Regions from separate parts of the Streptomyces sp. NPDC007157 genome, predicted to be linked through region 2. Evidence: riboswitches for the same ligand, from Rfam matches in the RefSeq annotation. Region 2 holds a riboswitch; the other holds the start of a gene.
What was found. A riboswitch is a leader RNA that binds a small molecule or an ion and turns the genes downstream of it on or off. The one in region 2 is predicted to bind cyclic di-AMP.

Region 1: it holds a riboswitch for cyclic di-AMP, as region 2 does, so the genes downstream of both, ABZ642_RS07460 (NlpC/P60 family protein) here and ABZ642_RS40830 (C40 family peptidase) in region 2, are expected to answer to the same signal.

What each region holds. Positions count from the first base shown of each region.
Region 1 is NZ_JBEYFE010000003.1:418,210-435,934, forward strand. It holds gene ABZ642_RS07435 (hypothetical protein) at 4-2,151, opposite strand; gene ABZ642_RS07440 (NAD(P)H-dependent oxidoreductase) at 2,259-2,717, opposite strand; gene ABZ642_RS07445 (lipase family protein) at 2,770-4,086, opposite strand; gene ABZ642_RS07450 (lipoprotein) at 4,298-4,939, shown strand; gene ABZ642_RS07455 (DUF1996 domain-containing protein) at 5,014-6,939, opposite strand; cyclic di-AMP (ydaO/yuaA leader) riboswitch at 7,337-7,511, shown strand; gene ABZ642_RS07460 (NlpC/P60 family protein) at 7,520-9,772, shown strand; gene ABZ642_RS07465 (NAD-dependent epimerase/dehydratase family protein) at 9,798-10,856, opposite strand; gene ABZ642_RS07470 (FAD-dependent oxidoreductase) at 11,104-12,468, shown strand; gene ABZ642_RS07475 (hypothetical protein) at 12,787-13,962, shown strand; gene ABZ642_RS07480 (DUF1232 domain-containing protein) at 14,003-14,290, shown strand; gene ABZ642_RS07485 (2-phosphosulfolactate phosphatase) at 14,314-15,000, shown strand; gene ABZ642_RS07490 (SpoIIE family protein phosphatase) at 15,114-17,618, shown strand.
Region 2 is NZ_JBEYFE010000035.1:29,131-39,942, forward strand. It holds gene ABZ642_RS40820 (ATP-dependent Clp protease proteolytic subunit) at 1-489, shown strand, start outside; gene ABZ642_RS40825 (hypothetical protein) at 497-805, shown strand; cyclic di-AMP (ydaO/yuaA leader) riboswitch at 1,137-1,350, shown strand; gene ABZ642_RS40830 (C40 family peptidase) at 1,354-1,827, shown strand; gene ABZ642_RS40835 (ATP-binding protein) at 1,861-2,319, opposite strand; gene ABZ642_RS40840 (helix-turn-helix transcriptional regulator) at 2,532-3,392, shown strand; gene ABZ642_RS40845 (DUF397 domain-containing protein) at 3,402-3,629, shown strand; gene ABZ642_RS40850 (8-amino-7-oxononanoate synthase) at 3,689-4,816, opposite strand; gene bioB (biotin synthase BioB) at 4,964-6,178, shown strand; gene ABZ642_RS40860 (adenosylmethionine--8-amino-7-oxononanoate transaminase) at 6,171-7,451, shown strand; gene bioD (dethiobiotin synthase) at 7,454-8,170, shown strand; gene ABZ642_RS40870 (LuxR C-terminal-related transcriptional regulator) at 8,323-10,503, opposite strand; gene ABZ642_RS40875 (triacylglycerol lipase) at 10,620-10,812, shown strand, end outside.

The sequences.
Region 1 (17,725 bases), on a different contig from region 2:
GGCTCAGCGCGGCAGCGGTGCGCCGGCGCTTCTGTGGGCGATGAACCGGGGGCTGGTCAGGACGAACCCGGGCCGGACGGCGTCGAGTTCGAGGATCTGGAGCTGGCGGGCCAGCGGCCCGTGCCCGCCGTCGAGCCGCAGCCGTACCCGGGGCCGGGTGTGGACGCGCGGTCGGCCGTCGGCGCGGACCAGGGTGCGTACGATGCTGTCGCCCCGGCGGCCGTAGAGCACCCAGTCCGCCTCCGGACAGCGCACACCGGGGCCGGGGTTGCCCTCGACGCTCAGGCCCAGCTCCGGTGCCTCGACCCGGAGTTCACGTCCTTGCAGGGCGACCTCGGCGGATCCGTGCACGGCCGGCTGGGCCCAGAGTTCCTCGGCCACCGCCCGCGCCTCCCGGGTGCCGACGGCGAGCGCGACGACGTACCGTCCGGTGCGGCGCAGGTCGACGCGGCGCAGCAGGTCCCTGGCGAGGTCGTACGCGTGCGGCCGCCACAGGTCGTCGACCAGGACGGACAGGCCGAGTTCGGTGTAGGGGCCGATGGTGGTGCAGCGGTGCTCGTACAGGGAGAGCACGGCCAGGGCGCGGCGGCCGAAGCGGGCGGGGACCATCCAGGTGACGTCCGGCAACAGGCTGCGGGCGACGTCCGCGTCGACCGGGTAGCAGAGGTGGGCGGCGGAGGAGTCGTAGTAGCGGACCGGCACGTCGACCGGGCCCGCCGAGGTGGGGACGCTGGTGGTGGGGACGGACAGCAGGGGGTAGCCCTGGGGAGGGCGGGCGCGGTCCCTGAGCCGGTAGACGCGGGTGCGTTCCACGGGGCCCCGGTAGGGGGTGAGGGCCCGGTCGACGTCCCGGGCGACCTGCGGGATCACCGTCTCCAGGTGGTCGATGTAGACGCGGAGCAGGTGGCAGCGCGGGAACTCGTGGTCGGGGCCGGAGTAGTCGGCCCGGTACCGGTTCGGGCGCGGGCCGCGGGCGGCGCCAGTGCCGCGGCCGTCCAGGGCCGGGACGATGTCGTGCCGGTTGGTGATGCCGGCGACCCAGGTGCGCGGGTCGGCGGGCTCCCGGTGGTCGGTCGGCGCGCCGACGGCGACCACGTGGGTGACCCGGTAGGCACGGCAGAACTCCTCGTCCTGGGCGAGGTTCAGCAGTGCGATCGCGCCCTCGCCGTGTCCGACGAGCGCGAGGTCGGCGCCGCGCGGGACGCCGTGGTCCCGGATCGCCAGCAGGATCGAGCGGGTGTAGGGCGAGTCGGTCATGAACAGGTTGCGCCAGGCATCGGCGAAGTCCTGCGGGGAGTCGCCGTGGGGGCGGCCGGGGGCCGTGCCGGGGGCCTGGACGACGTACCGGAGCACGCCGTCGGGGCCGCGTACCTCCTGGACCAGGACGCGGCCCTCGGCGTCGAGGACGTCCAGGTTGCGCAGGAAGGCGAGCAGGGAGCCCTCGGCGGCGATGCCCTGGGCCTCCCGGGCGGACGGTTCGACGGCCTGGACGGCGCCCTCGCCCCGGTCCTGGGCCGAGGGGTGGACGGCGCTGATGCCGCGCGCCGGGTCGGCGGTCAGCTCACGGCCGGCGGCGAGCGCCCAGGCGGTCTCGTCGTTGACCGGGTCCTCGCCCAACAGGCCGCGGACGGCGAGGAGTTCGGCCAGGATCGGGGCCAGCGCGGACAGCGCGTGCCGGGCGTCCTGGTCCTTGAAGAGGGTCCGCAGCGCGCGGACGGCCTCGAAGTCCCGGTCGGCGGTGACCGCGGCCGTCAGCCGGCGCATGCCCGGGTCGTGCCGGAACTCGGGGTGGTCGAGCAGGACTGCGGCGATCCTGAGCCGCAGCGAGGTGACCGCCACCAGCGCGGCCAGGGACTCCCGGCCCAGCGCCTCCCCCGCCGCGCCGAGCAGTCGGCCCACGCCGTCCGGTGCCACGATCGCCGCGCCGCCGAGCCCCTGCCTGTTGGTGAGCGCCCGCAGCAGTGCCCAGCGGGCGGCGTAGCCGGTGCGGGGACGGCGGCGCGCGGAACCCGTCAGCGCCGGGGCGAACAGGACGGAGCTGGTCCGTGCGCACACCTCGCGGATGCCCTCGGCGACGTCCACGACGTCACGGGCGCACTCCCGCAGCAGTTCCTCCGTGGGCGGCCCGGAGGCATGCCGGTGCGCTGCCATCCGGCGCTCCCTGGGATCGACGACATGGCCTGGTCCCATCGTGTGCCCTGGACCCGGTGCGCGCACCTTCGTCCATGCGGGTGACGGTGGGCGCCGCGCGGAGCCCGTCAGGCGTCGTCCGCGAGGCCGGCGGCGACGGTCGCGCCGAGTTCCCAGCACGCCTCGAGGTCGGCCTTGCCGGGCTCGCCCGTCACCGTGACCGGCTGGGCCGCCCGGCGCCAGCCGAGGCCGGTGGTGATGGAGTCGAGGGCGCGCAGGGCGCCGGTGACGTCGTTGCCACCGTGCACATAGGCGCCGAAGGGACGGCCCTGTGTCTCGTCCAGGCACGGGTAGTAGATCTGGTCGAAGAAGTGTTTGAGGGCGCCGGAGACATAACCGAGGTTGGCCGGGGTGCCGAGGAGGTAGCCGTCGGCCGCCAGCACGTCGGAGGCCGTCGCGGACAGCGCCGCCCGCCGCACGACCCGCACCCCCTCGATCTCCGGGGTCGTGGCCCCGGAGACCACGGCCTCGAACATGGCCTGGCAGTGCGGCGAGGGGGTGTGATGGACGATCAGCAAGGTGGGCACACCGGCACCCTGCCGTGCGCGGCCCGCCGACGGCAACCCGCGGGGCCGCCGGTCAGGGCTGTGCGGGCATGGTCCAGCAGTTGGAGACGGCCGGCAGGCCGGACAGCCGGGCGGTGAGCCAGGCGACGGCGTCGCCCTGGTCGGTCAGCAGGGGCCCGAAGTGGTTGAGCAGGGCGCGGCCCGCGTCCGGCAGCACGACCGGCACATAGGTCACGTCCGCGCCTTCGTCGCACCAGTCGACGGCGAGCCGGCGGGCCTGGGCGTGCGGGACGAGGTCGTCGCTGACGCCGGTCGCCAGCCGGACCGGGCTCGCCGGTGCCGTCCCGCCGATGCGCTGGTCGTCCAGGAACGCCTGGAGGGCGGGCTCCTCGCCGATGATCTCGGAGATGGAGCTGCCGTCGGTGGTCCAGGCGGTGCTGTGCTGGGAGCCGTAGGCGAGGATCGCGTCACCGACGCACATGGTGGACAGGTCGGTGAGGGCGGCCCGGCCCGCGGCGCCGAGGTGGGCGTCGACGATCGGCCGCAGCGCCGGGTCGGACTGGACGAAGCCGTTCACCGCCCAGCCGAGGGCGCCGGCCAGGTCCGTGCCGTCGATGGCCGCGGTGACGGCGGTGAGATCGGCGGGCGGCGCCCCGGCGTAGGTGCCGGAGAGGGTGACGTCCGGGGCGTAGTCGGGCTGGAGTTCGGCGGCCGCCGCGGTCGCGCCGCCGCCCTGGCTGTAGCCGAACAGGCCCACCCGCGAGGCGGCGGTGACCGTGGCGCCGGGGACGTTCCGGGCGGCGCGTACGGCGTCCAGGACCGCGTGGGCGCCGTCCAGCCGGTTGACGTAGGTGTGCAGCCGGTCGGTCGCGCCGAGCCCCACGTAGTCGGTGACGACGACCGCGACGCCCTCGGCGAGCAGCCGGTAGATCGACAGGTCCTCGTAACCGACGGACACTGTTCGCCCGTTGAGGAGCAGCGGGTGTTCCAGGCCCAGGGAGGCGGCGCACTGGTCGCCCTGGCCCATGGTGCCGGGCGCCAGGGCGACCAGCGGACGGGCGCCGGGGCCGAGCCAGGGCAGCGTCGGCTCGATGTAGGCGCCGGTGACCGCGACGGGGCCGCCCGCCGAGTCGGTGGACCTGTACATCAGCCGGGTCGCGCGGCCCGGCAGCGGACCGGGCAGGCTCGGCAGGCTCAGGGCCAGCGGGAGGGGTTCGGTGCGGATGAGGGTGCCGTCGGTGGCGGGGAGACCGGCGGGCGGATCGTAGAAGGCGGGGATGGTGACGCCCCGGGAGACCTCCGCCCGGGAGGCCGTGGCCTGCACGGTCTGTACACAGAGGCAGGCCGCGGCGGCGACGGCGGTGGCCAGCAGGCGGATGCGAACAGGCATGGGGGTACCTCCTTGACGTGCGGGACGTGGGAGGTGGCGCGGGGGTCTCCGACGGTAGCGAGCACCTTGTTACCCGCGGTAGCAGCCGTCAGGTTACGGTTCAGTAATATGACAGTCCGTCAACACAGACTCACCGGACCAAAACCCGTCCGGTCCTGTCGTAGCCCTCGATTACAGTGACCGGCCGGGGACGCCGAAGGGGAGGCAACGGGTGGGGACCCTGGGGAGAAGAGCCGTACCGCTCGCGCTGCTCGCGGGGCTGCTGACGGGGTGCGGGGTGTCGGCGCGCGCGACCGACGTCACGGACTCGGGGCAGGCGTCCAGCGGGGCGGCCCAGAGCGGGGGCACGGTCGGCGCCGCCGGTTCGGCCTGCGCGCTGCCGGTCACGTTCGACATCGCCCGCGGCTGGCGGGCGGACGCCGTCGACGGCCTGGCCGCGGACGCCTCGAACGGCACGGACGGCGACCTGGCCCAGAGCCTGCTGCGTCAGGGTCCGGTGACCCTGGCCTGCGAGATCGACGCCAAGCCCGCCGGGGCCATCGGCTTTCTGCGGGTGTCGACCGGAAAGCCGGGCAGCGGTGACGCCGGCGCGGTGCTGCGGGCCTTCGTGGCCGCCGAGAAGGGCACCGGCAAGGCCAGGTACCGGACCTTCACGTCCGGCGGGCTCACCGGGGTACGGGGCGACTACGTCTACACGAGCGAGCTGCTGGACGAGACCAAGAGGGAGTCCGCGCTGGCCGTGGTCACGCCCCGCGGACCCGTCGTCCTGCACCTGGGCGGGCTCGACAGCGCGGAGCACGACGAGATGCTCCCCGCGTTCGAACTCGCCCTGCGGACGCTGCGCTCCGCCTGACCCCGGGCACAGGGGTCAGGCGGAGCCGCGTCGACTCCGTCAGGCCGAGGCCGGACGGAGTCGCGTCGCACGCGTCAGGACGACCGCCACCGGGTGCGCCACAGCAGCACGAACCCGGCGGCCAGCAGCACTCCGCCGAAGAGGGCCGGCCACAGGTGGGCGCCGGTCTCGGCGAGATCGCCCTGGACGGCCTGCGGCTCGGTCTGGGGTGCGGTGGACGGCGCCTCCTGGCCCGCCGGGGCGGCGCCGGCCGTGGTCGCCGTGCCGGTCGGGGTCTCGGTCGCGGGCCGCTCGGTCGGCCGGCTGATGACACCGCCCCCCGTGCCCGACGACTTCTTGGGCGAAGCGCTCGTGTAGACCTGCGGCAGACCGGTGTCGCCGGCGGCGGTCTTCGTGGCGGACGGCTCGGCCGGGGGCTCGGAGGGCTGGGCACTCTCGGTCTCGGCCGGCGGGTCTGCCGGGGTCGCCGTGTCGCTCGGCTCGGTGACCGGGCTCGCCGACTCGGACGGCGGGTTCTCCGGGCTCGCCGACTCCGACGGGTCGGGGTCGGCGCTCTGCGACGGCGGCTGCTCGTCGGCCCCGGCCCCGCAGGTGCGGCCGGAGTTGATGCAGCCGACCATCTTCCGCATCAGGCTCTCGTCGAAGACGTTGATGAAGTCACCGTGGTCGGTCACCGGCTTGTGCAGCTGCTCGGGGAACGAGTCCACCGCGAACAGTGGAACCGTACGGCCGCCGTCCTGGAGGCTCGGTGCGTCGACGTCGTAGACGATGCGCTGCACCAGCTGCGGAATCGCCTGGAACCCGGCCGGGCAACTGCCGTCGGCCGCGGCGAACGCCACATGGGTGCGGTGGTTGGCGCTGTCGATGTTCCGGCCGTCCCAGCAGCTCTGGAACCTGAAGGTGCGCACGACGTCACTGCCCGAGGGGCAGAGCGGGTACTTGTCCTTGAGCTGCCGGTCCTCGAAACCGGTGCAGCTCCAGGAGGCGTTGGCGTTGGCCGGGCCGTTGACGAAGGCCTTGGCGTCGCCGGTGATGATGCGCAGCAGCCGGGGCATCTCGGTGACCTTGGAGGTCGGGTTGCCCTCGAAGGTGAGCGTGACCTTCTTCGCCGTCACGATCTGTCCGGCGTTGCCCTCGGTACCGCCGCCCGGCTTGTCGGCGTCCCGCTCCTGCTTGCCGTTCTGCAGCCGCAGCACGGGCCAGTAGTACGTGGACTTGTCGCCCTGGTCGGCACAGCTCGTGTCGGCGTTCGCGAGGTCGTCGTCGCTGGCGAAGGCGTTGTTGGACTGGTTGCCGATGTAGTCGTGGAAGTGGTGGGCGCCGTTGGAGACTCCGGGCGCCACGATCACGTTGTCCGAGTTGAACAGGCCGTTCGCGTTGACGCCGCAGCTGGAGGCGAAGGTGCCGGTGGAGCCGTCGGGCCGCTCGGCCGGGGTCGTGACATTGGGCTGGACGGTGGTGATGTCGGCGTAGTCGGCGGCGACGGGGCCGTTGCCGCCCTGGCCGCCGATGCCCGCGCCGGCACTTGCACTGGCACTGGCACTGGCGCTCTGGCTCGGTGTGGCGCCGTCCTGCGGCGACGCCGACTGCCCGGCGCCCTGGTCCGAGGAGCGCAGGGTGCAGGCGGCGAGATCGTCGAGGCCCTGCGGGCGGTCGCCCTCGCGGCCGATGGCGTCGGCGATGCGCTGAAGGGACTCCGACCGCTTCTCCTTCAGCGGATCGAGGATCGTCTGGTCGGCGAGGCCGGGGTTCTGCTGGATCGCCGCGGCCGACTCCTTGAGCTGCTGGTAGGCGGCCACGATCTGCTGGTCCAGCTGGGCGAGTTCACCGTCGACGTCCTCCCGGGCCGCGTCGGGCACGTCCGTCAGCCGGCTGCCGACGTCGGGGCAGTAGACGGTGGGCGCGGACAACACCTGAGCGGTGGCGGTCTGCCCGGACTGGTCCGATTCGGTGGCCGAGGCGTAGACGTTCACCGCGACCAGTGTTCCGCCGCCGAGCATCAGGGCGACCGCTGCGAAGGTCGCGCGTTGTGCGCCGGTCGGGCGTCTGCGCCTGTTGGGTCTCAAGGTCGTTCCCCTGCATGTCGTGGTCGGCCGGGCATGGAAATCCCCCGCCCTATACGCGGCGCGGCGCCACCGTGTTCAACGACCCCACGAATTCACGGTGACCTCACAGGAAGCAGCCCCTCGGGCCGCCGCCGGTCCAGCTCCGACGGGCGTACGACGGCGATCGCCACGCCGGCGAAATACCGTCCCGCGACGGCCGGTTGTCGAACGCTACGACGAACATCACAATTACGTATCGGACATTACGCACTTCAACCTTCACACGAGTGACACAAGTTGGCTAAGTTGACGGGCAAGCCGTTCGGCTCCCCCCGGCGAATCCCGTCGGGCCGCGCGGCCTCCGCCTAATCCGGTGCCCAACGGGGCGATCCGGAGCCGGGGACCCAACCGAACCACTGGGGTGAATCGGCCGACTGCCCTGAGGGGCAAGGGCCGTAGGGCATGCCTTCCGGATCGACCCGCCCGAACCCGACAGCTAACTCGGTAGGCGGAGCACGGAAGGAGCACGACCCCCATGGCGTCCGAGAGCCGTGACGAGGTTCGACAGCGGATCGACAGCCTCTACGACCAGGCAGAGAACGCCACCGGGAACTACAACGCCACACGTGCGATGAACGGGGGCTCGCGGTCCCGCGGTGTCCCGCTGTTCAAGCGGCCCCGGCGCGACGACCCGGGCCTCGACAACATCGCCAAGGAGTGGTTCGACAGCGCACGCTCGCGGCTGGGACCGAGTGTCCCGGCGGCCCTGCCCGCCGACCGGCTGCCCGCCCGCCCCGGCCCGCGACGGCCCGTCAGCGCGATGGCGGCCGACCTGCTCGGCCAGTTGGAGGGCTCCGACCCGTCCCGGCCGGAACTGACCGCGGGGCCGTCCGCGAACAGCGACATCGAGGTCGTCCGCGAACTGACGGAGCGCCCGAAGCTGGAACTGACGGCCGGGTCCCCCGCGGCACTGCCCCCGGGACCGTCGAGCGCGGCCAAGGCGCTGCCCGCGGCCGCGCCGCGGCGGGCCACACCGGGCACGTCCAAGACCAAGAGCCAGCTGAAGATCGCCAAGGCGCGCGAGGTGCTGTCGCAGCGCACCGGACAGCGTGCGATCGCGGCGCTCGAACCGGCCGCGCCCGCCCCGGCTCCGCAGGCGGCCCCGGCCGCCCAGACCTCCTGGCCCACGCCCGAGGCCCAGGTCCCGGCGCAGCAGTGGCCGGCTCCCGCCGGTATGCCCGGCCAGTACGGCGACACCGGCTCCTTCCGGACCGACGCCCTGACCGGTACCGGCGCCTTCCCGGCGGTGACCGTGACGGAGACGGGCGCCATCCCGGTGGTGCCCGCGACGGACACCGGCGCCTTCCGGGTCATGTCCCCGGGCGCCGCCCAGCCCATGTCCCCGGCGGACACGGGCGGCTTCCGCATCATGACTCCGGGCGCCGCCCAGCCCATGTCCCCGGCGGACACGGGCGGCTTCCCGGCCGTGCCCCCCATGGACGCGGGTGCGATGCCCGCCGCGAGCCCGGGCGACACCGGTTCCTTCCGGGTCATGACCCCGGGCGCCACGGGCACGTTCCCGATGCCGGCCGACACGGGTGCGTTCCCGACCGCGACGCCCACGAACACGGGGGCGTTCCCGACCGCCGCCCCCACGAACGCGGGCGCCTTCCCCACCGCCGCGCCCACGAACATGGGCGCCTTCCCGACCTCCGCCCCCACCGACACGGGGGCCTTCGCCACCGGCGCGCCCGCCATGCCGGCCGCGGCGGTCCCGGGCACGATGGGCACCGGTTCCTTCCCGGGCATGGCGCCGGACGCGACCGCCGCCTACCTCGGCGCACCCCCGGCCGCCGCGGAGACCGCTTATCCCACCGCCGCGTACGCCATGCCGACCGCCGCGATGCCGACCGCCGCGTACGCCATGCCGACCGCCGCCACACCGTCGGCCGCCGCGTACGCCATGCCGACCGCCGCCACACCGTCGGCCGCCCTGCCGTGGGCCGACTACGGCACCGGCGCCTTCCCCGCGGCGCCCGCCGCCGACCTGGGCGCCTACGCCGCCGGAATGCAGCCCGCTGCCGCCGCCTACGCCACCGCACCGGCCACGACCGCGCTCGATGGACCGATGCCCACGGCGGTGATACCCACCGCGGTGACGGACCCGCCGTGGGCGATGATGGCCTCCCCCGCCGTGCTGACCTCGCCTCCCATGGCGACGGCCACCGCCGCCCCGGCCCCGCTCCCCACCGCGCCTGTCCCCACCACCCCCGTCCCGACGGCGCCCCCGGTGGTCACCACCCCCGTCCCGACGGCGCCCCCGGCCGCCTACCCGACCGCACCCGTCCCCACCGCACCCCCGGTCGCCTACCCCGCGGCGGCCGTCACCGACACCGGCTCCTTCCTCGTGCCCGGTGCCGCGGCCGAGCCCGGCAAGGCCATGAAGGCGCTGGCGTTCGCCCGGGCACAGATCGGGCGGCCCTGTGTCTGGGGCGCGACCGGGCCGGAGTCGTACGACTGCTCCAGCCTCACCCAGGCCGCCTGGCGCGCCGCCGGCGTGTCGCTGCCGCGCAGCGCGCCGGACCAGACGTTCGCCGGCACCCCGCTGACGCTGGCCGCCATCGAGCCCGGTGACCTGGTCTTCTTCTTCGACAACGACAGCCACGTCGGGGTCTACGCGGGCAACGGCATGATGGTCCACGCGCCGAGCCCGGGGGCGTCCATCCGCGAGGAGTCGATCTACACCGCCGGGGAGTCGGCGATCCACCGGGTGGTTCGCCCGGCCTGAACCCCGGCCGTCGGGTTCGTCGGGGTCAGACCCTCCGTCGCCGCGTGCGCCAGCTCTCGTGGTGGTCCAGGAGGGTCTCCTCGACGGGCCGGTAGGTGAGGCCCAGGTCCTGGACGCCCCGGCTGTTGTCGACGCGGAAGCGGATGCCGAGGTGCTTGCGTATGTAGTCCTGGGTGAGGCCGAAGGAGGGGCCGAGGATCCGTACCGGCCAGTGCGGGAGCGCGGTGCGCGGCAGACGCGGATCCCGGGGACGGCGGGTGCGGATGATCCGGGACATCTCGTGGAAGGACGTCATCGTCTCGTTGGCCACGATGTAACGGCCGCTCGCCGCCGGGTTCTCCGCCGCCGCGATGTGCGCGTCGGCCACGTCGCGGACGTCCGCGGTGGTGAAGCTGAAGTCCGGGGCGCCGTAGCAGAAGTAGCCCTTGAACAGCTCGTCCAGCAGGAACAGGCTGCCGGACTCGGAGGCGGGCGTGAGCGAGGGGCCCAGTATCAGGCCGGGGTTGACGGAGACCATGCGCCAGCGGTCCTGGGCGGCCTCGGCGTCCCAGGCGGCGCGCTCGGCGACCGTCTTGGCGTAGTGGTAGGGGTTGCCGGCCACCGTGCTGGTGGTGTTGAAGTACTTCTCCGTCAGGATCCCGCCGGCCATCTCACGGACGTCGGAGTAGTCGCCGAAGATCGCACCGACGGTGGAGGTGAAGACCAGGGTCGCCACGTCCGGGGCGCGGTCCACGCTCGCGAGCACGTTGCGGGTGCCCAGCAACGCCGGGTCCACCACGTCCCGGCGGCCGTCCCTGATCCGCTCCGGCATCAGGAACGGCGAGGCCACGTGGAAGACGGTCGCACAGCCGCGGAACGCCTCGTCGAAGGAACCGTCCTTGAGCAGGTCCGCCTCGAACAGGGCGAGCCGGCCGGGGAAGGCCTCCTGGAGCTCCCACAGGGGCCGGACCTTGGCCGCGTCACAGGCGCTGCGGACGGTCGCGTGCACCCGGTAGCCCCGCTGCAGCAGCCTGCGCACCAGATGGCTGCCGACGAATCCGCTGCCGCCGGTGACCGCGACGGTCGTCTCCCCGCGTGCGTCCACGCTCTCACCCCTCGCCCTCCGGTCACCGTGCCTCGGTGCGCCGCAGAGGACAGGTTGGTGCATGCCCGGGGCGGCCGCCAAGCACCGGGACGGGAGCTGTATCGTCTCCTGGCCATAAGCGGGACCCGACAGAAGTCATAAGTTCGTCTTATGAGGTCATAGACCGGACCCGCGTACTAACTTAGGACTGCCTTAGTTTAGGCTTCCCGTTCGAGATCGAATGTCCTCACTCGAAGGGAACCTGATCATGCCGCGCCCCCTGCGGGTAGCCATCGTCGGAGCCGGCCCCGCCGGGATCTACGCCGCCGACGCCCTGCTCAAGTCCGAGGTGGCCGCCGAGCCCGGCGTGTCCATCGACCTCTTCGAGCGGATGCCCGCCCCGTTCGGCCTGATCCGTTACGGCGTCGCCCCCGACCACCCCCGCATCAAGGGCATCATCACGGCCCTGCACCAGGTGCTCGACAAGCCGCAGATCAGGCTCTTCGGCAATGTGGACTACCCGACCGACATCAGCCTCGACGACCTGCGCTCCTTCTACGACGCGGTGATCTTCTCGACCGGCGCGACGGCCGACCGCGAGCTGCGCATACCCGGCATCGAGCTGGACGGCTCCTACGGCGCGGCCGACTTCGTCTCCTGGTACGACGGCCACCCGGACGTGCCGCGCACCTGGCCGCTGGAGGCCGAGAAGGTCGCCGTCCTCGGCGTCGGCAACGTGGCCCTGGACGTGGCCCGCATCCTCGCCAAGACCGCCGACGAGCTGCTGCCGACCGAGATCCCGCCGAACGTCCACGACGGTCTGAAGGCCAACAAGGCCCTCGAGGTGCACGTCTTCGGCCGCCGTGGCCCGGCGCAGGCGAAGTTCTCCCCGATGGAGCTGCGCGAGCTGGACCACTCCCCCAACATCGAGGTCATCGTCGACCCCGAGGACATCGACTACGACGCGGGCTCGATCGAGACCCGGCGCGGCAACAAGCAGGCCGACATGGTCGCCAAGACCCTGGAGAACTGGGCGATCCGCGATGTCGGCGACCGCCCGCACAAGCTCTTCCTGCACTTCTTCGAGTCGCCGACCGAGATCCTCGGCGAGAACGGCAAGGTCACCGGCCTGCGCACCGAGCGCACCGCCCTGGACGGCACCGGCAACGTCAAGGGCACCGGGGAGTTCAAGGACTGGGAGCTCGGCACGGTCTACCGCGCGGTCGGCTACCTCTCCGACAAGCTGCCCAAGCTGCCCTGGGACATCGACTCGGGCACGGTCCCGGACCAGGGCGGCCGCGTCATCGAGGAGAGCGGCAACCACCTCCGGTCGACGTACGTCACCGGCTGGATCCGCCGCGGCCCGGTCGGTCTGATCGGTCACACCAAGGGCGACGCCAACGAGACGGTCTCCAACCTGCTGGACGACTTCGCGAACGACCGGCTGCACACTCCCGAGTCGCCCGCGCCGCAGGCCGTCGACGCCTTCCTCGCCGAGCGGAACGTCCGCTTCACCACCTGGGAGGGCTGGTACCGGCTGGACGCCGCCGAGCGGGCGCTGGGCGAGCCGCAGGGCCGCGAGCGGGTGAAGCTCGTCGAGCGCGAGGACATGCTCCGGGAGAGCGGCGCGTGACACGACGCTGAACCGCTCGAAGGGCTCGAAGGGCTCAAGGGGGCCGACGGATCGCCGTCGGCCCCCTCACCTGTTCACCGTCGGCCGGGCGAACGGGGCCCGCCCCGATGCGGATGGACGAGCAGACCCCGTTCGCCGCACCATTGTCCGGAATCCGCCTGGTCGGGGACACAGGTGAACCGGCGTCGCACGACGCACACGGTGCACACCCCGGGTGCGGGGCGCATTCCCCGTGCGCGGGCGGCCCCAACCCTGTGTAACACGCTCCCGAGCGGTGATACTGGAACGCACACCCCGCTCCCATCAGCAGATTGGCCCATGTCGAACTCCGCCACCGACCGCGCCGTCCTTCCGCCGACCGTCTGGGCCGCCCGCGGGCGCCACACGGGCCCGGACTCCGAGGAGGTGATCCGCCGGATCCTGCGCCGCCGCAAGGAGACCGGCGCCCTCGACGACTTCGCCGAACCCGCCGTGCCCGCCGTGCCCGCCGTGCCCGCCGATTCCGCCGTGCCCGGGGAATCCGGCCCGCGGATCTTCGAGGCGCGCTGGCGCGTCGACGACGGCACGGTGACGGTGCGCGCCCGGCTGACCCTGGTGGCCCAGGCGGCCGGACGGGAGTGGCAGCTCGTCGCCGAGGCCGAGCGGCCCTGGGACGAGGCCTGGCCCTCTCCGGCGACGGTGTTCTGGCCCGACGGCGACGAGGCCGGGGACGGCGGCGAGGCCGCGTGGGACTACCACCCGGCCGTCGCGGGCCTGCGAATGCGCACGGTCAACCCGCTGCCCGCCGACGACAAGGACATGCGGCGAGTACTGCGCGAGGCCGCGAAGGACGCCTGGTGCGTCAACCTCGTGGTGCACGAGGCGATGACGCCCGACGCGCTCGGCCGGCAGCCGCTGGTCCGGCAGCTGCCGCCCGGCCTCGCCCACCGTGTCGTGGAGCACCGGGCCACGCCCCAGCAGTTCCGTGCCGTCAACTGGGCGGTGCGCGACCTCGGCGTCGAGGTGCCGCGCGGCGGTGCCGTGCTGCTGCCCCCGGATCCGGCACCGTCCGGCTACGACGCGCGGGAGTACGCGGTGCGCAGCGTCTTCCTGGACGGCTCGGAGTCCACCGAACTGATCGCCGTGCTGCGCCGGTTCGCCGCGCTGTCCAAGCCCGCGCCGCAGGGCGCCGAGGAGGCGCTGGCCGATCTGCGCGACAACTGGACCCTGATGACGCTGGAGGAGGAGCTCGCCCGCGAACGCGAGCGGGTCGCGCAGTACGCCGAGGCCCTGGAGGCCATGACCAGGTCCCGCGACCTGTACCGGGAGGCCGCCGCGCGGGCCGACGAGGCGCTCGCCGCCCTCCGTGACACTCCCGCCCCCGCCGTACCGGCCTCCCAACCCGGCTCGCCCTTCCAGCAGTTGACCCGGGTCTTCAAGGGCCTGCGGCCACCGAAGGATAGTGCCGGGCCGGCGGTCATGCCCGAGGACGAAACCGGGAAGACGGACCACTGAGGAGTCCCGGGCCGGACCGGGGCAGGACGGCAGGACAGCCATGGACACCACCACGACCGTGCTCGTGATCTGCGCGATCGTCGCGGCGGCCCTGCTCGCCGGGGCGGTCACCGTGCTCGTACGACTGGTCCGCACCCGGCGCACCCTGCGCCGGGCCGGGCTGCCCACCGGACCGCGCTGGGTGTTCTGGGGCGCCGTCCTGTACCTGGTGCTGCCGACCGACCTCCTCCCCGACCCGATCTACCTGGACGACATCGGCGTCCTCCTGCTGGCCCTGCGCTCGATGCGCGCGGCCCGGGTGCTGCCGACGGAGGAGCCCGAACTCTGAGCCGCCCAGGGCATGATGGGCTGATGCGAACCACGTTCACCGGTGTCTCCGGGCTCTCCTCGCCGCCCGATGTCGCCGTGGTCGTCGACGTGATGCGGGCGTTCACCGTGGCGGCCGGGGCCTTCCGGCGGGGTGCGGAGCGAATCGTCTTCGCCGAAACCCTCGACGAGGCGCTGGAGTTGAAGGCCCGCCACCCGGGCTGGCTGGCCTTCCAGGACGGTCCGGTGGTGCCGGGCTTCGACCTGGCCAACTCACCGGCCCGGCTGCGCTCGCTGGACGTCGCGGGCCGCACCGTCGTCCAGCGGACCACCGCCGGGACGGCCGGGGCGCTGGCCGTCGCCGGGGCCCGGCTGCTGCTGTGCGCGAGTTTCGTGGTCGCCGGGGCCACCGCCGCCGTCCTGCGGCGGGAACGGCCCGCGGAGGTCACCTTCGTCGTCACCGGGGACGGCGGGCGGGCCGAGGAGGACCTGGCCTGCGCCCAGTACATCGCCGGGCGGGTGGCCGACGACGGCCTCGACCCGGGTCCGTTCGTGGACCGGGCCCGGAACTCCGAAGCCGCCGCGCGGCTCGCCGAGGGGGTGCGGCTCGGCTGGGAGGGCATCCACCCCGAGGACGTACCGCTGTGCCTGGAGACGGACGCCTTCCCGTTCGCCATGGCCGCCGCCCGGGAGAACGGTCACCTGGTGCTGCGCCCGGTCGCCGACGGCTGAGCCGGCGCTCCGCGAGGAGCAACCGGTCGGTGCCGCCCGGGTGCGTTCCGTGGGCGTCGTGGCGCATTCTTGCTGTGTCCCCACCCGGCGGTGCACGGACGAGGTAGGACCGGATGACTGGGAGCGGCGAGCACCTGGGCCGGGCGCGTGAACGGCTGACCGCGCTGCTGGTCGACGCCTCGACCGGCGCCCTGGACGCGGCCGGCGGCCACGTAGCCGGGGTGTACCTGCGCGCCGACGCCCCCGGGCTGCTGCGGCTCGCGACGCTGGTGGGGCTGCCCGGCCCGCTGTTCCGGCCCTGGTGGCGGCTGCACATGGACCGGCCCTTCCCGGTCGCGGACGCCTACCGGCTCGGGGTACGGGTCGTGCTGCCCAACGCCACCGAGATGGTGCGCCGCTACCCCCAGTTCGCGGCCGGGCTGCCGTTCCAGTTCGGATCGGTGTACACGCCCGTGCCCGGGGCCGCGCCGTCCTTCGGGGTGCTCACCGTGCTGCGTCCGGCGGTCCCGGACGCGGAGGACGAGCTGCCCGGCCTGGACCACCTGGGCCGGCTGGCCGAGGACCTGGGCGCCGGGCTGCGCGCGCTGGTGGCCGAGGAGGGCGACGCGGCGGTCGCCTGGGAGGGCGAGCCGGTGTGCGTACACCCGCCCACGACGCGTCCGGGGACGGCCCGCGCCGGGCGTTTCACCTGGGATCCGGCCACCTCGGCGGTGTCCGCGGACGACCGGCTGCACGCCCTGCTCGGCGTTTCGCCGAAGGACTTCCCCGCCACCGGCGCCGAACTGGCGGCGGCCGTGACGCCCACCGACGCCCACCAGGTCCTGACCGCGCTGCGCGAGACCGCGGCCGGCCGCCCGCCGGAGTCCCCGCTGCGGGTGCGGGCCGCGGACGGCGCCCCGCGCCTGCTGGAACTGTGGCGGCCGCCCGGCGCCCCGGACCCGCCCCTGGTCTTTGGGGTCGTCGTCGACCCGGGCCCGACCGGGTTCGCCGACAGGGTGGCCGATCTGCTCCCCCAGGGTGTGTTCTGCCTGGACCGCTCGGGGCTGCTGCGCTACGTCAACCCGGCGGCCGCCCGCCTGACCGGCCGGCCGCCCGCCGAGCTGCTCGGGCGGCCCGTGTGGGAGGTCATGCCGTGGCTGGGCGGATCACCGTACGACGACCACTGGCGCGGTGCGCTGCTCTCCCCCGACCCGGTGCACTTCCAGGTCCGCCACGGGGACACCGGCGAGGGCGACTGGCTCGCCCTGTCCCTGCACCCCGGCCCCGACGTCGTCACCGGCACGGTCGTCCCCACCAACCGGATCGACCCGGCCGTGACCCTGCCGAGCCCGCCGGAGCCGGGTGCGGCGGGCGGTCCGGCCGTCGTCGGCGGCGCCCCGACGGCCCCGCTGTACCGGCCGATCGCCCTGGCCATCGCACTGACCGACGCGGTGACCGCACGCCAGGTGTCGGCGGTGGTGATGCAGGAGCTGCTCCCGGCCTTCGGCGGCCGCCGACTGGCCATCTACCTCCTCCAGGACCGGCATCTCTACCTGGCCTGGGAGTACGGCTTCCCGCCGGGCTTCCTCGCCCCCTTCGACGGGGTCGGTCTCGACGCCCGAATCCCCGGCGTCGAGACCCTCACCACCGGCAGACCGCTGTTCTTCGAGTCGATGCGGGGGCTGGCGGACACCTACCCGGGCCTCGCCCTGGACGCCGACGTGGGCGCCCGCGCCTTCCTGCCGCTGATCGCCTCCGGTCGCCCGGTCGGCTCCTGCATCCTCGGCTTCGACGTCGAGCGCGGCTTCACCACCGAGGAGCGCACCGTCCTCACGGCGCTCGCGGGCCTGATCGCGCACGCGATGGAGAAGGCCCAGCGGTACGACACCGAGGCCGCCCTCGCCCGCGGACTCCAGCAGGCGCTGCTGCCCCGCCGGCTGTCGGCCCACCCGGGGGTGGAGACCGCCGGCCGCTATCTGCCGGGCACCCAGGGCATGGACGTGGGCGGAGACTGGTACGACGTGGTCGAGGCCGGCGACGGACTGGCCCTGGTCATCGGGGACGTCCAGGGACACGGGGTGCAGGCGGCGGCCACCATGGGCCAGCTGCGCAGCGCGGTACGGGCGTTCGCGCTCGGCGACCGGCCGCCCGACGAGGTGCTGTGCGGCACCAACCATCTGCTCATCGATCTCGACCCGGGCCAGTTCGCCAGCTGCTGCTATCTGCGCCTGGACCCCGCCACCGGACTGGCCCGGGTCGCCCGGGCAGGTCATCCGCAGCCGCTGCTGCGCGCCCCGGACGGCCGCACCCGCGTCCTGGAGATCCCCGGCGGAGTGGTGCTCGGCGTGGACCCGCGGGCCCGGTATCCGGTGACCGAGCTGGAGCTGGAGCCGGACGCGATCCTCGCCCTTTACACGGACGGGCTGGTGGAGCGGCCGGGCGAGGACATCGACGACGGCATCACGGCGCTGCGGCTGGCCCTGGCCGAGGCCGGGGCGGCGCCGGGCCGGCGCGGCGGCCGATCACTGGCCGGGGTGGCCGACCGGCTCACCGCCACGGCCCGGCACGCCACCGACCGGCCCGACGACGTGGCGCTGCTGCTCGCCACCCGCCGCCGGGCGCCCGGGGACCGGCCATGACCCGACACGACGGGGCATCGGGCCGGTTGCCTCCGGAGACCCTCTCGCCTCGCAGGGCCGGGCAGTGTAGACATGGGCTCATGGTCCGTCTGCCCGGCCGGTCCGAG
Region 2 (10,812 bases):
GTGATGGCGCAGTTCATGTACCTGGAGCACGCGGCACCGGAGCGGGACATCTCGCTGTACATCAACTCTCCGGGCGGCTCGTTCAGCGCGATGGCCGCGATCTACGACACCGTCCAGTACGTCACCTGTGACGTGGAGACGATCTGCCTGGGGCAGGCCGGGGCGTCGGCCGCGGTGCTGCTCGCGGCGGGCACCCCGGGCAAGCGCTCCGTGCTGCCGGGTGCGCGCGTCGTGCTCCAGCAGCCGTCGCTGCCGGAACCGGTACAGGGCCAGCCGAGTGATCTGGTCATCCGGGCGACGGAGTTGGACCGGACCCGCACGCTGCTGGAAGAGATGCTCGTCCGGCACACCGGGCGCACACCGGCCCAGGTCCACCAGGATCTGGAGCGGGATCTGGTGCTGGACGCGCAGGCGGCGCTGGCGTACGGGCTGGTGGACCGGATCGTGCCCGGCCGCCGGCCCTCGCCCGGCCTGCCGGACGAGGGGTGAGCGCTCGATGCTGCCACCTGAACTGCCGCCGCTGCCCGCGCTGACCCGCGCCGAGGGCGAGTTGATCGACCGTTATCTGGACGTGGTCGACCTGCTGGGCCGAATCAACCCGGCGCAGAACGAGGACACCTATCGTGGGCTGCGCGCCGCGCAGGCGCTGGTGCGCGCGGCGGCCGAGCTGCGCGACGCGCTCGCCCTGATGCATGGACGGGGCGAGACGGAGCTTCACGGGGACACGTTGGCACGGGCGTTGCGGGTGCTCGACGGCGAACGCCGGACCGCGCGCGTCGCACTCCCGCCCGACTGCGTACGGTGACGCCGGGCGAAGTCCGGAGCCACGCGTCCACCGGCCGGCCGGGCCGGAGTTGAAACGACCCAAAGGGGTTACCGCCGTTCGGCGGAGGATGGCGTGGTTTTACCTGACCGCCGGGGCCGCTCAAGGTGCGTGCTCGAAGGTGCCCGCGGACGGCTTCGGTGCAGGTCCGGGGCTACGTCGGGCAGTTGACGAATAATCGAACACAGTGCTGTCCACCCGAACGGGTGGGTGGTGACTAACCCCACAAATCCACGGTTCCGTTGGGATTTTCGGACACGGGTGAGTGAAGATCCCTGTCTGACGACAAGCCCCCGCCACAACGGCGGGGCGATCCGGGCGGACGCCGAGTCCTGCCGCCGTCCGGATGCCCGGTCGACGGAAGTGGATCGGCAGGAGTGGAGGACCCAAGCACGACGGGTCGCCGGAACGGTCGCAGCATGACCGGGCCGTGCAGCCCTTGGGGTGAAGCCGTGGCAACACGGCCGGGCAACTTCGCCAGCCCGAATCCGACAGGTCATCCTTCACAGGCGGCTGACGAAGGGTTGCGCATGACTGCGCTCAATCGTGTCCCGTCGCTGATGGCGCGGGCCGGCACGGCCTCGGCGCTCACCATCGCCGCCGTGGGCGGCTCCATCGTGATCCCGGGTGTCGCCTCCGACGCCTCGGCCGCCACGATGGGGACGAAAGCACTTCGGATCGCGGCCTCGAAGAAGGGCTCGCCCTACAGTTGGGGTGCCACCGGACCGAACCGGTTCGACTGCTCCGGACTCACGCTGTACTCGTTCAAGAAGGCGGGCAAGAAGCTCCCGCGTACGGCGGCCCAGCAGTACAACAAGACCCGTCACATCTCGGCCGGCAACCGCAAGGCCGGGGACCTGGTCTTCTTCCACTCGGGTTCCAGCGTGTACCACGTCGGCATCTACGCCGGGAAGGGAAAGATCTGGCACGCCCCGAAGACCGGGGACGTGGTGAAGCTCCAGAAGATCTGGACGCGAAGCGTCTGGTACGGCCGGGTCAGCTGACCCATCCAGCGGCCGGCCGGCGGGAACTCGGGGCTACGGTTCCTGCTGGCCGGCGGCGGTGACCGTACCGGCCGGGACTGCCCAGGGCAGTTCGATGAAGACGGTCTTGCCGCCCTCCCGGGTGGGGCGCACCCGGAGCTTGCCGCCGCACTCCGCGGTGAGCCAGCGGATGATGACCATGCCGCGCCCGTTGTCCTGCTGGACCGCGGCTGGGAGTCTCTTGGGGAACCGCGGATGGCTGTCCGTGACGCCGATGCGCAGCTGTTCGTCACGGTCGAGGACGAGGCCCACCGTGAAGGTGGGTGACTGCCCGAAGGTGTGTTGCACCGCGTTGGTGGCGAGTTCGGAGACGATGAGGCGGATGGTGTCCGCGGTCTCCGTCTCCGGTGGCAGCCCCCATTCCGCGAGGGTGCTCAGCACGTAGCAGCGGGCCGCGTAGACCGAGGCGGGATCGCTCGGCAGAGTGACGGATGCTTCCAGGTGGTCTGCCATGGCGACGTCGTCCCTTTCCCACGGGACCGGAGCCCGACACGGTGCGGATGGTTCGAGTACGGTCCCGGACTGGTGCTTCTTCGTCAGACTGCCATTACCAGGACGGTCAGGGGAGCGATCCACCAAGATATGCATATATCTGTCGCTCGATGCGGTGAACTCTGCGACCCCAGAGCGTATTTGGGCGGCTCGGAAGGAGTAAGGAGTAGCCCATGCAGAACGGTCCCGCGGTACGCCGCCGGAAACTGGGCGCCGAACTGCGCACACTGCGCACCGGCGCCGGCCTCACGAGCGGTGAAGCCGCCCGTCTGGTGGGCTGGCATCAGTCGAAAGTGAGCCGGATCGAGACCGGCGCCAGCGGTGTGAAACCGGCCGATGTGCGGTTACTCCTCGACGCCTACGGCGTGGTCGAGGGGCAACTGCGCGAGTTGCTGCTGGTGTTGGCGGGGTCGGAGGACACCGCCGGGCGACACCACTGGTGGCATGCCTATCGTGGGGTGCTGCCGCCCACCTACCGGGATTTCATCAGTCTGGAGTCGCAGGCCAGTGCGATGCGCACGCTGGAGACCTCGGTCGTACCGGGCCTGCTGCAGACCCCCGAGTACGCGCGTGCCGTGACCCGGGCGGCCGCCGACGGACTCGACGACGAGGCCCTGGACGCCCTCGTGCAGGTACGTCTGGCCAGGCAGGACGTACTGCGCAACCGTCCGCCGCTGGAGCTGAACGCGGTGCTGGACGAGGCGGTGCTGCGCCGGGAGGTCGGCGGCCCGGGCGTGATGGCCAGACAGCTGGAACGGCTGGTGGAGTCGGCCCGGCTGCCCCAGGTACGGCTCCAGGTGCTGCCGTTCTCGGCCGGAGCGCATATCGGCGTCACCGGGCCTTTCGTAATCTTCTCATTTCCGAGCACTTCCGATCTGGACGTGGTTGTTCTCGACCAGTTGACGAGTAGCCTCTACCTCGAACGGAAAGAAGACCTCCAGGCCTACACGGAGGCCTTCAACACCCTTAAGATCCACGCCCTTTCGCCCGAGGACTCGTTGGATTACATCGCCGGGATAGGTGACGGCGCGTAAGGAGGCACCATGACTGCACTGCCTCGGAACGTACCTTCAAGTGCTGATCTGCACGGACTGCGGTGGCTGCGCAGCAGCTACAGCACCGGAGCGAACAACTGTGTGGAGACGGCACGGCCGCGCTCCGGTCGGCTGACCGGACTGCTCGCCGTACGCGACTCCAAGGATCCGGCCGGACCCGCGCTGCTCTTCTCCCCCGGGAGCTGGGCGGGTTTCCTGTCGGCGCTCACCGGCTGATCAGCCCGTAACCGACTCCGTATCCGCAATCGGTCAGGACCCGGCCCTGTCACGCCGACTCATGGTCGTGTCTCACCGATCACCTGTACAGCGCGTTCGATCTCGGCCCCGGAGAGGTCCGCACGGGCGGTGAGCCTGAGCCGTGAGATGCCGTCCGGCACGGACGGCGGACGGAAACAGCCCACGGCCAGGCCTGCCGTACGGCAGTCGGCCGCCCACCGCACGGCCCCCTCCGGGGACGGGGCCCGCACGGAGACCACCGCGGCGTCCGGACGCACCGCTTCCAGACCCGCGGCGGTCAGCCGTGCGTGCAGCTCCGCGGCGACCTGACGGGCCCGCTCCGCGCGTTCCGGCTCCCGGCGCAGCAGCCGTAGCGCCGCCAGGGCCGCCCCCGCCGCGGCGGGGGCCAGGCCGGTGTCGAAGATGAAGGTCCGGGCCGCGTTCACCAGATGGTCGATCACCCGGGCCGGGCCGAGGACGGCCCCGCCCTGGCTGCCCAGCGACTTCGACAGGGTCGCCGTGACCACCACGTCGTCGGCGCCGGAGAGCCCGGCCGCGCGGGGCGCGCCCCGGCCGCCGTCCCCGAGCACCCCGAGCCCGTGGGCGTCGTCCACGAGCAGCCCGGCGCCGTGCTCCCGGCAGGCCTCGGCCAGGGCGGCCAGCGGTGCCGCGTCGCCGTCCACCGAGAACACCGTGTCGGAGACGACGACCGCGGGCCCCTCATGGGTACCGAGCGCCTTGCGTACGGCGTCCGGGTCGGCGTGTCCGACGACCTGGGTGGTGCCCCGGGCCAGCCGGCAGCCGTCGATCAGCGAGGCGTGGTTGAGGGCGTCGGAGACGATCAGGGAGCCGTGCGGGCCGAGGGTGGTGACGGCGGCGAGGTTGGCGGCGTAGCCGGAGGAGAAGACCAGGGCCGCCTCGAACCCGCAGAATTCGGCCAGCTCGCGCTCCAGCTCGGTGTGGAGTTCGGTGGTGCCGGTGACCAGCCGGGAGCCGGTGGAGCCGCCGCCCCAGGTCCGGGCCGCCGCGGCCGCGCCCTCGGCCACCTCCGGGTGGTGGGCGAGGCCCAGGTAGTCGTTGCTCGCCAGGTCCAGCAGCGGGGAGTCGGCGGCGCGGGGGCGCAGGGTCCGTACCAGTCCGGCGCGGCGGCGGAGTTCCGCCTGTTCGTCGATCCAGCCGAACGCCATGGCTCCTCCGGTGAATTTGTAGGCAGTGAACAGACCCTAGCGGGACGACCAGCCACCCACTGTGTGGCAATACCCACACGTTGAACTGACAGGGTTGTGCAAACTCTCCTTGGCCCGGAGCAGCCTCGTAGTACAGGATCGGCTCTCATGGACCTGCTGAACACGCTGGTGGACAAGGGGCTTCGGCGCGAGCTGCCGACCCGCGAGGAAGCGCTCGCCGTACTGGCGACCTCCGACGACGACGTGCTCGATGTGGTGACCGCGGCCGGCAAGGTGCGCCGGCACTGGTTCGGCCGGCGCGTGAAACTCAACTACCTGGTCAACCTCAAGTCGGGCCTGTGTCCTGAGGACTGCTCCTACTGCTCGCAGCGCCTCGGCTCCTCGACCGGGATCCTCAAGTACAGCTGGCTGAAACCCGACGAGGCCTCGAAGGCGGCCGCCGCGGGCCTCGCCGGGGGTGCCAAGCGGGTCTGCCTGGTGGCGAGCGGACGCGGCCCGACCGACCGGGATGTCGACCGGGTGGCCGGCACCATCAAGGCGATCAAGGAGCAGAACGAGGGCGTCGAGGTGTGCGCCTGCCTCGGTCTGCTCTCCGACGGTCAGGCCGAGCGGCTGCGCGAGGCGGGCGCGGACGCCTACAACCACAACCTCAACACGTCCGAGGGGACGTACGGGGACATCACGACCACGCACACGTACGCCGATCGGGTGGATACCGTCAACAAGGCGCACGCGGCCGGCCTCTCCGCCTGCTCCGGCCTGATCGCGGGTATGGGCGAGACCGACGAGGACCTGGTCGACGTGGTCTTCTCGCTGCGCGAGCTGGACCCGGACTCGGTGCCGGTCAACTTCCTGATCCCGGTCGAGGGCACCCCGCTGGCCAAGGAGTGGAACCTCACCCCGCAGCGCTGTCTGCGGATCCTGGCCATGGTGCGGTTCGTCTGCCCGGACGTCGAGGTCCGCATCGCGGGCGGCCGCGAGGTCCACCTGCGCACCATGCAGCCGCTCGCGCTGCACCTCGCCAACTCGATCTTCCTCGGCGACTACCTCACCACCGAGGGCCAGGCCGGCCAGGCCGACCTGGAGATGATCGCGGACGCCGGGTTCGTGGTCGAGGGAGCCGACGAGGTGACGCTGCCGCAGCACCGGTCGGAGGTCGCGGCCGGCAGCTGCGGGTCGCACGCCGAGGCCGGGTGCGGATCGCACGCCGAGGCCGGGTGCGGGTCGCATGCCGAGGCCGGGTGCGGGTCGGGCGTCTGCGGCTCCCACGAGGACGCCACCGCTCAGGCCAACGAGCCGCGGACCGACCTGGTCGCCGTCCGCCGCCGGGGCGCCGGAACGGATCTCGCGCCCAATGCCTGACCTGAGCGTCCCCGAGCTGCTGGAGCTGGACCGGCGGCACGTCTGGCATCCGTACGGACCGATGCCGGGCCGGGCCGAACCGCTCGTCGTGGAGTCGGCGAGCGGGGTCCGGCTGCGGCTCGCGGACGGCTCGGGCGACCTTGTCGACGGGATGTCGTCCTGGTGGTCGGCGATCCACGGCTACAACCACCCGGTGCTCAACGAGGCCGCGCGCGACCAGCTCGGCCGCATGAGCCATGTGATGTTCGGCGGGCTCACCCACGAGCCCGCGGTACGACTGGCGAAGCTCCTTGTCGACATGTCGCCGGCCGGTCTCGAGCATGTCTTCCTCGCCGACTCCGGCTCGGTCTCGGTCGAGGTCGCGGTCAAGATGTGCCTGCAGTACTGGCGTTCCCTCGGCCGCCCCGCGAAACAGCGGCTGCTGACCTGGCGGGGCGGCTACCACGGCGACACCTGGCAGCCGATGTCGGTGTGCGACCCCGAGGGCGGGATGCACGAGCTGTGGTCCGGGGTGCTGCCCCGCCAGGTCTTCGCGGACGCGCCGCCGGCCGAGTACGAGGAGTCGTACGCCGACCAGCTGCGGTCGCTGATCGAGCAGCACGCGCACGAACTGGCCGCGGTGATCGTGGAGCCGGTGGTGCAGGGCGCGGGCGGGATGCGGTTCCACTCCCCCGGCTATCTGCGGGTGCTGCGCGAGGCCTGCGACGCGCACGACGTGCTGCTGGTGTTCGACGAGATCGCGACCGGCTTCGGCCGTACGGGTGCGCTGTTCGCCGCGGACCACGCGGCCGTCACCCCCGATGTGATGTGCGTGGGCAAGGCGCTGACCGGCGGCTATCTGACGATGGCGGCGACCCTGTGCACGCCCCGGGTGGCCGAGGGCATCTCGCGGGGCGAGGTGCCGGTGCTGGCCCACGGACCGACGTTCATGGCCAATCCGCTGGCCGCCTCCGTGGCCTGTGCCTCCCTCGGGCTGCTGCTGGGCCAGGACTGGCAGGCGGAGGTCAAGCGGATCGAGACGGGACTGCGGGACGGCCTGGCGCCGGCCCGGGAGATCCCCGGCGTACGGGACGTCCGGGTGCTCGGCGCCATCGGGGTCGTGCAGCTCGACCACGAGGTGGACATGAAGGCCGCCACCGCGGCCGCCGTACGCGAGGGTGTGTGGCTGCGGCCGTTCCGCGACCTGGTCTACACGATGCCCCCGTACGTCACGGGCGACGCGGACGTGGCACGGATCGCGCGCGCGGTGTGTGCCGCCGCGCGGGAGGGATGAACATGCCGATCCTGATCATCACGGGGACGGGCACCGAGGTCGGCAAGACGGTCACCACGGCCGCGGTCGCCGCCGCGGCACTCGCGGCGGGCCGCTCGGTGGCGGTCCTCAAGGCCGCGCAGACCGGGGTAGGACCGGACGACTGCGGGGACGCCGACGAGGTCGCGCGGCTCGCGGGCCCGGTGACGACGGCCGAACTCGCCCGTTTCCCCGAGCCGTTGGCGCCCGGCACGGCGGCCCGGCGGGCCGGGGCGGCCCCCGTGCGTCCGCACGAGGTGGCGGAGGCCGCCGCCAAGCTGGCCACCGAGCACGAACTGGTGCTGGTCGAGGGGGCGGGCGGGCTGCTCGTACGGTTCGACGCGGCGGGCGGCACCCTGGCGGACGCGGCCCGGCTGCTGAATGCCCCGGTGCTGGTGGTGGCGTCGGCCGGACTCGGCACGCTCAACACCACCGAGCTGACGGCCCGTGAACTGCGGGCCCGTGAGCTGGAGTTGCTGGGCGTGGTGATCGGCAGCTGGCCCGGTTCCCCGGATCTGGCGTCGCGTTGCAATGTGGCCGATCTTCCGGAGGTGGCCGGGGCGCCGCTGCTGGGTGCGCTGCCCGCCGGGGCCGGGGCGCTGGCGCCCGCCGACTTCCGTGCGGCGGCGCCGAGTTGGCTGTCGGGGCGGCTGGACGGTGACTGGGACGCGGAGGCGTTCCGGGTGCGGGAAGCGCCTTAGTGCCGGGGCAAGGCCACATCGGTCGGGTGCGGCTGCGTGAGGGCTGGTCGCGCAGTTCCCGGCGCCCCTTCGGGGTCGCCTGTGCAACGCCCTTTCAGGGGCGCGGGGAACTGCGCGAGCAGCCACGATGGCGCCGCACCCGACCGACGGACCTAGGGCGACTCGCCAAGCAGCCGTACCAGTTCGATCCGGGATCGGATCCCCAACCGGCTGAAGACCCCCCGGAGATGGTGGTCGATGGTGCGCGGGCTGAGGTTGAGGCGGTCGGCTATCTCGCGGTTGGTGGCGCCCTCGGCGGCCATCCGGGCGACCATGAGCTGCTGGGCGGTGAGGACGGCGGCCGGGTCCGGCGCACCGGTGGTGGCAGGTGTCAACGCCGTGCCCAGTGCGCGGAGTTCGGCACGGGCCTGGGCGGCGCAGTGCGGGGCGCCGAAGGACTCGAAGGCGGCCAGGGCGCTGTGCAGACGGTCGCGTGCCTCGGGGCGCTGTCGCAGCCGGCGCAGGGCCCCGGCGAACAGCAGCTCGGTACGGGCGCGTTCGAAGTCCCGGGTGCCCCGGGCGTGCAGGTCGAGGGCGGCACGGTAGTGCTGGACGGCCTCGGCACCGGGGGCGAGCAGGGCCCGGCAGCGGGCGCTGAGCGCGAGGTCGTCGGTGCTGCGGACGGCGGTGGCCCAGCGGTGGTAGTCGGCGTGCGCGGCGCGGGCGACCCGGGTGTCTCCGGTGCGGACGGCGGCCTCGACGTAGTGCGGGGTGGCCAGGTGCCGGATGGCCCGGTGGCCGTGTCCGGGACCGAACCCGGCGAGGGCGCGCAGCCGGGCGGCGGCAGCGGGGAAGCGGCCGCCCGCCAGGTCGAGAAAGGCGAGCGCCCACTGGGCGAGGGCGGCGGGCAGGCCGAGCCCGTGCGCCAGGGCGTGCGCGTGGACGGCGGCGGTGCGCTCGCGACAGGCCTCCTCGTCGCCCCGGACCGCGGCGAACATGGCGAGCGCGGCCTGGAGGTGGCAGGCCCCGTTGTCCTGTCCGGTGGCGTGGGCCTGGTCCAGGGCCTCCTGGACGGCGGCCTCGGCGGCCCGGGTGCGGCCGGTCCAGAAGTCGGCGTAGGCGCGGAACTCCATGGCCTGAGCGGCCGTCGCCGGGATGCCGTGGGCGCGGGCCGAGGCGGCGGCCCGGAGGGTGGCGGTGGCGGCGCGGGTGTGGTCGCCGAGCATCAGCGCCGCCATGCCGGAGTGGACCAGCAGACCGGGGTCGCCGCCGGGCCCGCAGCGGCCGGCGGTGCCCTTGAGGAGGATCCGGGCGTCGTCGTAGCGGCCCTCTACGGCGGCGGCGAGTCCGGCGAGGATGCCGGGCGGGGAGACGCCCAGCCACCGGGCGATGTCATGGGCCTCGCGGCAGCGTCCGAGATCGCCGGTGTAGACGGCGGCCTCGGTGGCGAGGGCGAGGAAGTCGGCGGAGTCGACGGAACGTTCCTGCCGGACGGCGGCGGTGAGCAGGGCGTCGAAGGCCTCCGAGGCGTTGCCGGCTCTGAGGGCGAGGACGCCGTCGAGGGCGGAGTCGTCCGCACGGGCGGCGAGCCGTCTCGCCCGGTCGGGCTCTCCGGAGCGCCAGGCGTCGGCGGCGGCCAGGGCGAGCAGCCGGGCCTCCGCGACCGGGTCCGGGCAGAGGTCGGCGGCGCGTTCGGCGAGGGCGCGGGCGAGCGCGGGTCTGCCCTCGGCACGGGCGCGGTCGGCGGCGACCCGGAGTTCCGCCGCGAGCCGGGCGCTGGGGCCGAGCGCGGCGGCGCCCCGGTGCCAGGAGCGGCGGGTCGTGTCGTCCTTGCCGCCCAGCACCCGGGCGAGCAGTTGGTGGGCTTCGCGCCGGTCGGCCGGTGAGGCGGTGCCGTAGGCGGCGATCCGGGTCCAGGCGTCCCGGAAGAACACCCCGCCGGCACCGGCGTGCGCGACCCCGGCGGTCTCGGCGGCGTCCAGTGGACGGGTGTCGAGCCGGCCGGCCGTGACCGCGCGCAGGAAGGCGTGGGTGGCGACCGGGTACTGGTCGGCCGCGGCCAGGAGCAGCAGCCGACGGGTGTCGTCGGGCAGGGCACGGATCTCCCGGCGCAGGGCGTGGAGCAGCCGTGGGGCGAGTTCGGCCGGTTCGGCCGGCAGCGGGTCGAGTCCCGCCGTCTGCCGTGCGGTGAGGCGCGGCACGAGTTCGGCCAGGGCGCGCTGATCTTCGTATACGACGCGTCGCACCCGGGCGCGTACGCCCTCGGGGAGCGCCGAAGCCGGGCATGGCCCCGCGTCGGACGTCTGCGGTGGCGAAGTGCGGTCAAGAGGTGGGGGATTCACCGGTATCACCACACGAAAGACGTTACTGGCGAGTTAGTTGACTCGTAAAGACTGGCGACTTCACCGATGCGGCGCGCGTAGACCCGTCCCGACACTCCTGAACAACCCCACCCGTTTCAGGAGGCATCATGCAACGCGCCAAGCGTCGCATCGCAACCGCTCTGACGGCGATAGCCGGTTCGCTCCTTCTGGCACTCCCCCTGACCACCACTCCCGCGCAGGCGGCGAGCCACGACCCGGTCGTCTTCGTGCACGGCCTCAGCAGCGACTCCAGCAGCTGGGACGCCTGGATCGCGGACTTCGAGGCGGACGGCTACTCGT